DNA from 2 places in the Oceanisphaera sediminis genome. Region 1 is predicted to be linked to the other one. Evidence: predicted binding sites of a transcription regulator. Region 1 holds the regulator's gene; the other holds the start of a gene.
The links. The regulator LexA, encoded in region 1, represses DNA repair genes until DNA is damaged. The targets are predictions, from matches to a motif close to ANCTGTNTNNNNANACAGNT.
Positions count from the first base shown of each region.

Region 2: the regulator LexA is predicted to act here: its motif matches at 2,655-2,674, upstream of ABD827_RS02720 (metal-dependent hydrolase).

Region 1 covers NZ_BAABDS010000026.1:198,001-202,184, forward strand. Annotated here, with positions in the region: gene ABD827_RS08880 (chorismate--pyruvate lyase family protein) at 1-530, shown strand, start outside; gene ubiA (4-hydroxybenzoate octaprenyltransferase) at 536-1,399, shown strand; gene lexA (transcriptional repressor LexA) at 1,520-2,128, shown strand; gene coxB (cytochrome c oxidase subunit II) at 2,781-3,902, shown strand; gene ctaD (cytochrome c oxidase subunit I) at 3,912-4,184, shown strand, end outside.
Region 2 covers NZ_BAABDS010000006.1:49,546-53,729, reverse strand. Annotated here, with positions in the region: gene crp (cAMP-activated global transcriptional regulator CRP) at 1-527, shown strand, start outside; gene ABD827_RS02725 (phosphoribosylaminoimidazolesuccinocarboxamide synthase) at 732-1,835, opposite strand; gene ABD827_RS02720 (metal-dependent hydrolase) at 1,936-2,610, opposite strand; gene ABD827_RS02715 (TonB-dependent receptor family protein) at 2,715-4,184, opposite strand, start outside.

The DNA of each region.
Region 1 (4,184 bases):
GGCACTGGGGGCCGGAGTTGCCGCAGTCTCAGCGGCTATTGTGCCACTGGCTACAGGATACCGGCTCTCTGACCGAACGGTTGCGTCGTCATTGCCGGCAGTTTCGGGTTCAGTTACAGCGCACCACCGCCGAAATATCCCTTACCCCGACTCAGGCCGCATGGATTGGCGCCGATCGTGCCTTTTGCCGTGAAGTGTTGCTGCTCTGCGATGAACAGCCCTGGGTTTATGCCAGCTCCCTGTATTCTCCCTCGACCCTGAATGCGGTGCCGGCGCTGGGCGGGCTGGGTCAGCGGGCGCTGGGCGAATTGTTGTTTGAAGATCCTCAATTACTGCGCAGCGAGTTCGAATTTGCCCAACTGACGACTCCGCAGTGGCAGCAGTTGACTCAAATGCAGGACATAGTGCCGTCAGCAAAGGATTATTTGCCCTGGGCCCGGCGTTCGCTGTTGTCTACCGGCAGGGCCGGTGTCTTGGTGACCGAGCTGTTTTTACCGCAGGCGCAGGCCTATCAGGAAGGAAATAAATGACTGCCATGACTACCCCATCCCGACCTCGCTGGCGTGCCTATATGGCGCTGGCCCGACTCGACAAACCCATCGGCACCCTATTGCTGCTGTGGCCGACCCTGTGGGCGATCTGGATAGCCGGTGAGGGCCGGCCTTCGTTCTGGCTGCTGCTGGTGTTTGTTGCCGGGGTGTTTTCGATGCGCTCCGCCGGTTGTGTAATCAACGATTACGCGGACCGTCATATCGACGGGCACGTCAAGCGTACCCATGCCCGGCCGCTGCCGAGTGGCGAGCTGACCGAAAAGCAGGCGCTGGGCTTTTTCGCCCTGCTGGTGGGTATCTCCTTCCTGCTGGTGCTGACCACCAACGCCCTGACCATACAACTGGCGGTGGCTGGCCTGGGCTGGGCGGCGCTTTATCCCTTCATGAAACGCTACACCAACCTGCCGCAGCTGTTTCTGGGCATCGCCTTTTCCTGGGCCATTCCCATGGCCTTCGCCGCCCAGAGCAACAGCCTGCCGCCGGGACTCTGGCTGCTGTTCGCCGCCAATCTGACCTGGACCATCGCCTACGACACCATGTATGCCATGGTGGATCGAGACGATGACCTTAAAATCGGCGTCAAGTCGACCGCCATCCTGTTTGGTCGTCGTGACAAGCTGGCAGTCGGTCTGTTGCAGCTAGTGACCCTGATGTTGCTGGTGGCGGCCGGCCAGGCCTTTGCCCTTGGCCCCATTTTTTACTGGAGCCTGCTGGGTGCGGCCGGCCTGTTTGTGTACCAGCAGCGGCAGATCCGCGACCGGGAGCGCATGGCCTGTTTCGGCGCCTTTCTCAACAACAACTACGTCGGCATGCTGGTATTCGCCGGCGTGGTACTGACGTTGCTGTAACCACAGCGGGTGGTGGCTGATGCAAGGATACCGGTCGCAGGAAGGGCTCGGATTTTATGCTTGCCCTGTCGGATTTACTGGATATACTGACAGTTAACTGTATAAAAAAACAGGTCCATTATGAAAGCCCTTACGCCTCGCCAGTCTCAGGTACTGGAGATCATCAAAGAGCATATTCAGCAGACCGGGATGCCGCCGACCCGCGCCGAAATTGCCCGGACGCTGGGCTTTAAATCGGCGAATGCCGCCGAAGAGCACCTCAAGGCGCTGGCTAAAAAAGGCGTCATCACCATGATGCCCGGCACCTCTCGTGGTATTCGCCTCGCCGAGGAAGAAGAGGAATTGGGGCTGCCGCTGATCGGACGCGTTGCCGCCGGTGAGCCCATTCTGGCCCAGCAGCATATCGAGAGCCACTACAAGCTGGATCCGTCCCTGTTTCATCCGTCGGCCGATTTTCTGCTGCGGGTAAAGGGCATGAGCATGAAGAACATCGGCATCATGGACGGCGATCTGCTGGCGGTACATAAAACCCGGGAAGTGCGCAATGGCCAGGTGGTTGTCGCCCGGCTGGACGATGAAGTCACGGTCAAGCGCTTTCGGCGTCAGGGCAGCAAGGTCAGCCTGTTGCCCGAAAACGAGGAACTTGCTCCCATCGAGGTGGACCTGCGTACTCAGGAGCTGACCATCGAAGGCCTGGCCGTCGGGGTGATCCGCAACGCCGACTTCTGATTTCCCCTTGCTCTGAACAGCGCACTCCGGGGCAGTTGATCTGCCCCGTTTTTCGTTTCCTTCCATCAACTCCATTAAGTATCTGATCATATTTGTGCCTCAGACCAGAGGCAACACAGCCGCCTCCCTCGACACGCCACTGGGCTAGCCATCTTTGCTGGGTAACCGGCTGCGAATATTCACTGGATACTCGGTCCATTACCCAACAAAGATATACGGCAGCAAGCTGCCCCATGGGGGCTCGGAAATGCCGTCCATAGCATTTCACGGTCGAGGGGGTCGTTCTCTGTTGCCTCTTCTTGAGCACCGAGTAGCCAGAAGGCGGCGCCAACAGGCCATGCCGGAGTATCAAGGAGGACAAAGGGATCTGCTCCAGCGGCCATCACATGACAGGGATGTCATGTGCTGAGCGTCACAAGGAGGTGCTTGAAGCGGGCCGGTGGAGTGGGCCCTTTGTCCGATGTTTACACAGCGATGGAATAGACCACTGTTCATGGGATCGGCCTAACTTCCTTTTTTACTTCAATTTTTTACTTTTTCATTATCAGTGCTTTACTTAGTGAGTGCCGGGCCGAGGGATGTGGTAGCCCGACAAGCACTGACTCGTTAGACGAGTGCACCAAAAATACAGGAAGAACTTTTGGGGGTGCGTGTGAAGCCGATTATTCTGCTGTTGTCCCTGCTGGCAACGCTGCCTGCAAGAGCGCAAGCTCGTTTGAACATGACCGAAGGGGTCACCGATATCAGCCAAAAGGTGTATGGCCTGCATATGACCATACTGATTATCTGCGCGATTATCGGCCTGCTGGTATTCGGGGTCATGTTCTGGGCCATTATTCACCATCGAAAATCCAAGGGTGCCCGGGCGGCGCAGTTTCATGAAAGTACCAAGGTCGAGATCCTCTGGACCCTGATCCCCTTTATCATTCTGATCGCCATGGCGGTGCCCGCCACTCGTACCCTGGTGGCGATGGAAGATGCCTCAGAATCCGATCTCACCGTGCAGATCACCGGGTCTCAGTGGAAGTGGCATTACCGGTACTTCGATCAGGGGGTCGAGTTCTACAGCCTGCTGGCCACCTTGCCGCAGCAAATTCAGGGAACGGTCGCCAAGGGTGAAAATTACCTGATTGAAGTCGACCAGCCGCTGGTGCTGCCCACCGACCGCAAGATTCGTTTCCTGATCACCTCCGATGACGTTATCCACTCCTGGTGGATGCCGGCGTTTGCGGTGAAGAAAGACGCCATTCCCGGTTTTATCAACGAAGCCTGGACCCGCATCAATCAGCCCGGTCTGTATCGCGGTCAGTGTGCCGAGCTGTGCGGCAAGGATCACGGTTTCATGCCGATAGTGGTGGATGCCCGAACGCCCGAGGAATTCGACGGTTGGCTGGCTGACACCCGGGCCGAGCAGGACGCAGCCAAGGCCGCCGAACAGCAGCTGTTGGCGATGGAAATGACCCAGGACGAGTTGATGCAGCTTGGTGAGCAGGTTTATCAACGCCACTGTGCCGCCTGTCACCAGGCCAGTGGCGAAGGCATACCCGGCGCCTTTCCGGCACTCAAGGGCAGCGAGATGGTTCTCAACGACAGGGCCGCCCATATCGATATCGTGCTGTACGGCAAGGCCGGCACCGCCATGCAGAGTTTCGACAAGCAGCTGGCGCTGAAAGAGCTGGCCGCGGTGATCACCTATGAACGCAATGCCTGGGGCAATGATGCCGGCGATCTGGTGCAACCCGGCGACATTGATCAGGCCAGGCAGGGACAATAGGGGGCAGGGATGACACAGCTAAACGTAACAGACACCGCCGATGAACATCTGGGCCATGACGAGGCGCATCACGGCCCGGCCAAAGGCTTGCGGCGCTGGCTGTTTACCACCAACCACAAAGATATCGGCACCCTGTATCTGCTGTTCAGCCTGTCCATGTTCTTTGTGGGCGGCGGCATGGCCATGGTGATTCGGGCCGAGCTGTTTCAGCCCGGCCTGCAGTTGGTGGAGCCGAACTTCTTCAATCAGATGACCACCATGCACGGTCTGGTGATGATTTTC
Region 2 (4,184 bases), on a different contig from region 1:
AAACGCTCTATTACATCGTCAAGGGTTCGGTTTCCGTGCTGATAAAAGATGAAGACGGCAAGGAAATGATCCTGTCTTATCTGAATCAGGGTGACTTTATCGGTGAGCTGGGGCTGTTTGAAGAAACGGATAATCCACTGCGTACCGCCTGGGTTCGTGCCAAATCTCCCTGTGAAGTGGCCGAGATTTCCTACAAGAAGTTTCGTCAGCTGATCCAGGTGAACCCGGAGATTCTGATGCGGCTGTCGGCTCAGATGGCCGAACGACTGCAAACCACCAGCCAGAAAGTGGGTGATCTGGCCTTCCTCGACGTGACCGGTCGCATCGCGGAAACCCTGCTCAGCCTGGCCCGTCAGCCCGATGCCATGACCCATCCGGACGGCATGCAGATCAAGATTACCCGTCAGGAAATCGGCCAGATCGTCGGTTGCTCGCGGGAAACCGTGGGCCGTATTCTTAAAATGCTGGAAGAGCAGAACCTGATCTCCGCCCACGGCAAGACCATAGTGGTATTCGGCACCCGTTAAACCGCCCTTTCACCACAGATAACCGAAAAACCCGGGATTTCCCGGGTTTTTTAGTTTGTTAACAAAGGCAAACTATCAGTATCGAATCTAGCGACTGGTAAAACAGCTTCGCCTATTCGAAGGAACTGACCATTTAGTCAATTTATTGCTCGTTCCCGGACATGGACACGAATAAAAAATCCGGGAAAGCCCCGGATTTTTTATTTAATCAATCAAGCCGTACCGGTCACGCAATATGGCGATGATATCCGCCTTGGGATTATCGGACAATGTCAGCTTCTGGCCGGTAATTTTCTCGGCAATACCGACATAGGTGCGGGAAATATCCATCAGCACCTCAACCGGCAGCGCATTGTCACGCGCCAACGCCTCCCGCTCGGGCATCCGCTCTTTATTGAGCAGAATATCCGGGTCCGGGAAATGCTTGAGCAGCAGCTGGCGGAAGTCCTCTTTCGAGTTCTCCACAATACGGCCGTCGCGATAGGCGGGGCCGTCCCAGATTCGGGACGAGTCGGGGGTACCCACTTCGTCCATGTAGATCAGTTTCTCGTTGCCTGCGGCATCGGTGACATAGCCGAACTCGAACTTGGTATCGACAAACACCTGATCGATTTTGGCCAGCTCCTCGCTTATCACCTCAAAACCTTCTTTCAGCAGCCGCTCGTAGTGGGCAATATCATCCTGACTACGGAAGTTGAAGGCGGCGAAGTTGTCTTCGATATTCTGACGAGTGATGTTGACGTCGTCCGCCTCCGGCACGCCGGGAATACCGGTGAGAATGCCCTTGGTCGAGGGGGTCATCAGCAACTCCGGCAGCTTCTGGTCTTTTTGCAGACCATCCGGCAGACGAATGCCGCAGAATTCGCGCTCACCCTTGGCGTAGCTGCGCCACATGGAGCCGGTGATGTACTGACGGCAGATGGCCTCAATCTTCACCGGAGTCGCCTTCTGTACTATCCACACGAAGGGATGCGGGATATCCAGAATATGGCTGTCGGCCAGGCCCTGCTCGCGGAACAGCTTGAACCAGTGGTTGGAAATGGCGTTGAGCGCCGCGCCCTTGCCGGGCACGCCCTGCATGCCACCCTCGCCGTGCCAGATGCAGTCGAACGCCGAGATGCGATCGCTGATCACCATGATGGCCAGCGGCGCATCGGCGGCCACGTCATAGCCTTTTTCCTGGATCAGCCGGCGGCTGTCTTCTTCGGTCAGCCAGTATACAGAGCGTACCTTGCCACTGTGCACCGGCTGGTGGGTACGGATCGGAAGGTCGTTGTTAACGGCCAATACCTTGTCTGCGAGACTCATCGCGTGTGTCCTGTGTGTGGAGTGTTGAAACGCTGCCAAACACCGCCGCCGGGTTATTGTATTTATATCGAAGGGCGAGGCTGCCGGCCGCGCTATCTTATCAGATGTGAGAAAGCGGCAATAGCCGCTGCAGCACCAGCAGCAGCGACGGCGCGGTGGGCGCCAGCCACCAGCATGCCGCCAGCAGAGAGAGCAGCAACAGGTTGGCCAGCGGAGAGCGCCATTCGGTGATTTTGAGCGCGGTGCCGAACGATTTCTTCAGTCGCCGCCCTTCCAGATCGATGCTGTACAGCTCGTCCAGCAGCAAGTGGATCATGGCACCGATAAACACGAAGATACCCAGCTGCCAGGCCAGCTCGGCCGGCAACTGAAATAAACGAGAGCTAATCACCACACCACCGCCGGCAAACACCAGGTTGGCCAGCAGCGAATGCAGGGTACCTCTGTGCACGGTAAAGCGGGCGAAGGCCCAGCACAGGGGATAACGCACCAGCACATAGGCGACCGCCCCCAATACCAGGGTGTCGACCAGCGGCAGGTATTGTCGGCCATACAGCAGCGCCAGCATGGTGCCGAGAATGCCGAACAGGCGGAAGATGATACGAATGGAGCGGGACGTATCGGCATCGATATCCGGCAGTATCCCTCCCAGTGTACCCGCCAGCCACAACAGGCCCGCCTCGGGCAGGGTCACCAGCTGCGCCCAGGCCAGCGACCCCGCCAGCAGGCCGCTGGCCACCGAGGCCACCTGAATATGCGTTCTGAAATCCGCCATCGACTACCTTCCCGGCTGAAAAGGCGCCGAGTGTAGCATGTGAATACTGGATAAAAAAACAGGGCCTGAATGGCCCTGTGATGGTAAGCAGACAACGTCGGAGCTTAGAAGCTCAGCTGGCCTTCCAGCATATAGGTGCGGCCGGGCATGGGCACGCGACCGATGGGGCTGACATCGGCGCCACGGAAGTAGGCATCGTCGTCCAGCAGGTTGTTGACACCCAGACCCACATTCAGGGTCATGTCGTTGCCAAGCGGAATGTCCCGGCCCAAACGAGTATTGACCAGGGTATAGGACGGCAGCTCGCCCTTGCTGCCATTGGCAGTTTCGGTAACGGTATTATCCGCATCGCTGAAGCTCGCGGACGCATACAAGGCACTGGCACTGGCGGTCCACAGGCCGGTCTGGTAAGTGGCGTTGGCGCTCACATGGTGTCGCGGTGCGTTGGGCAGTTCTTTGCCCCGGTTGGTACCGGTTCGTTGTTCGCTGTCCAGCAGGGTATAGCCCAGTCCCAGCGCCAGCTGGTCGGTGGCCTGCCAGCGGCCTTCCAGCTCGATGCCCTGTTGGCGGGTCTCGCCCAGGTTTTCATACACACTCTGCGCCTTGTTGTACTGGATTTGATCCTGGTAATCGATACGGAACAAAGTGGCTGAAGTCTGCAGGCTGTCGGTCGGCTGCCAGCGCGCGCCCAGTTCGTAGTTCCAGGCGGTTTCGTTGGCCACCGCGCCCTCACGGATCACCTGAGCGGTCTGTACCGGTACCAGGGAGCGCTGGGCATTGGCAAACAGGAACACCTGGTCGCTGGCCTGCAGGCCCACGGTCAGGCCGGGCAACCATTCGGAGGTATGGTTATCGCTGATGGCGCCGGAATTATCGTCCCGGTAATCGGTGCGCACTTCTTCGTAACGGATACCGGGGGTGATGGCCAGACGATCATCCAGCAAACTGATGGTGTCGCTGACATAGGCGGCATAGGCGTTGGTGACGAATTCCCAATCCCGCACCTGATCGTTGTAACTGCCGTCGGCCAGGGTCAGGCGGTTGACGTCGAATTCCACCTCTTCCCGCACATAACGGCCGCCCAGCATCAGGGTGTGATTGTTCAGCTGTTTGGTCACCCGCGGCTCGGTGCCGTAAACGTTGAATATGCGGGGTGAATCGGCCACGACGGTGGATGGATTGGCTGGATCGCTCCAGTTATCCCAGTCGGTGGAGTCCTGACCAAAGAAGAAGGTTCGGTCCGCCCGATGGGCGAAGTTGCGCCACTGGACTTCCAGATCGTCGCTGGGGGTATGGATCCAGGTCAGGTTGGCGCGCCACATATCGGCGTCGTAGCCATCATGAGGCCGTTGCGACTGGTTGCGGTTCGCCTCATAGGCGGTGGGGCTCAGGGCGCCGGGCAGATCGGCGGTCACGTCATAATACTGCAGCTGGGCCTTGAACTCGTTGATGTCGTCCGCGAAGTAGTCCACATCGAGAATGTAGTTCTGCACGTCGGTGGCGGAGTGATCGCGAAAGCCGTTGCCCTGCTGCAGGTTGGCCTGGAACTGCAGGCCCAGGTTGTCGGTGACGAA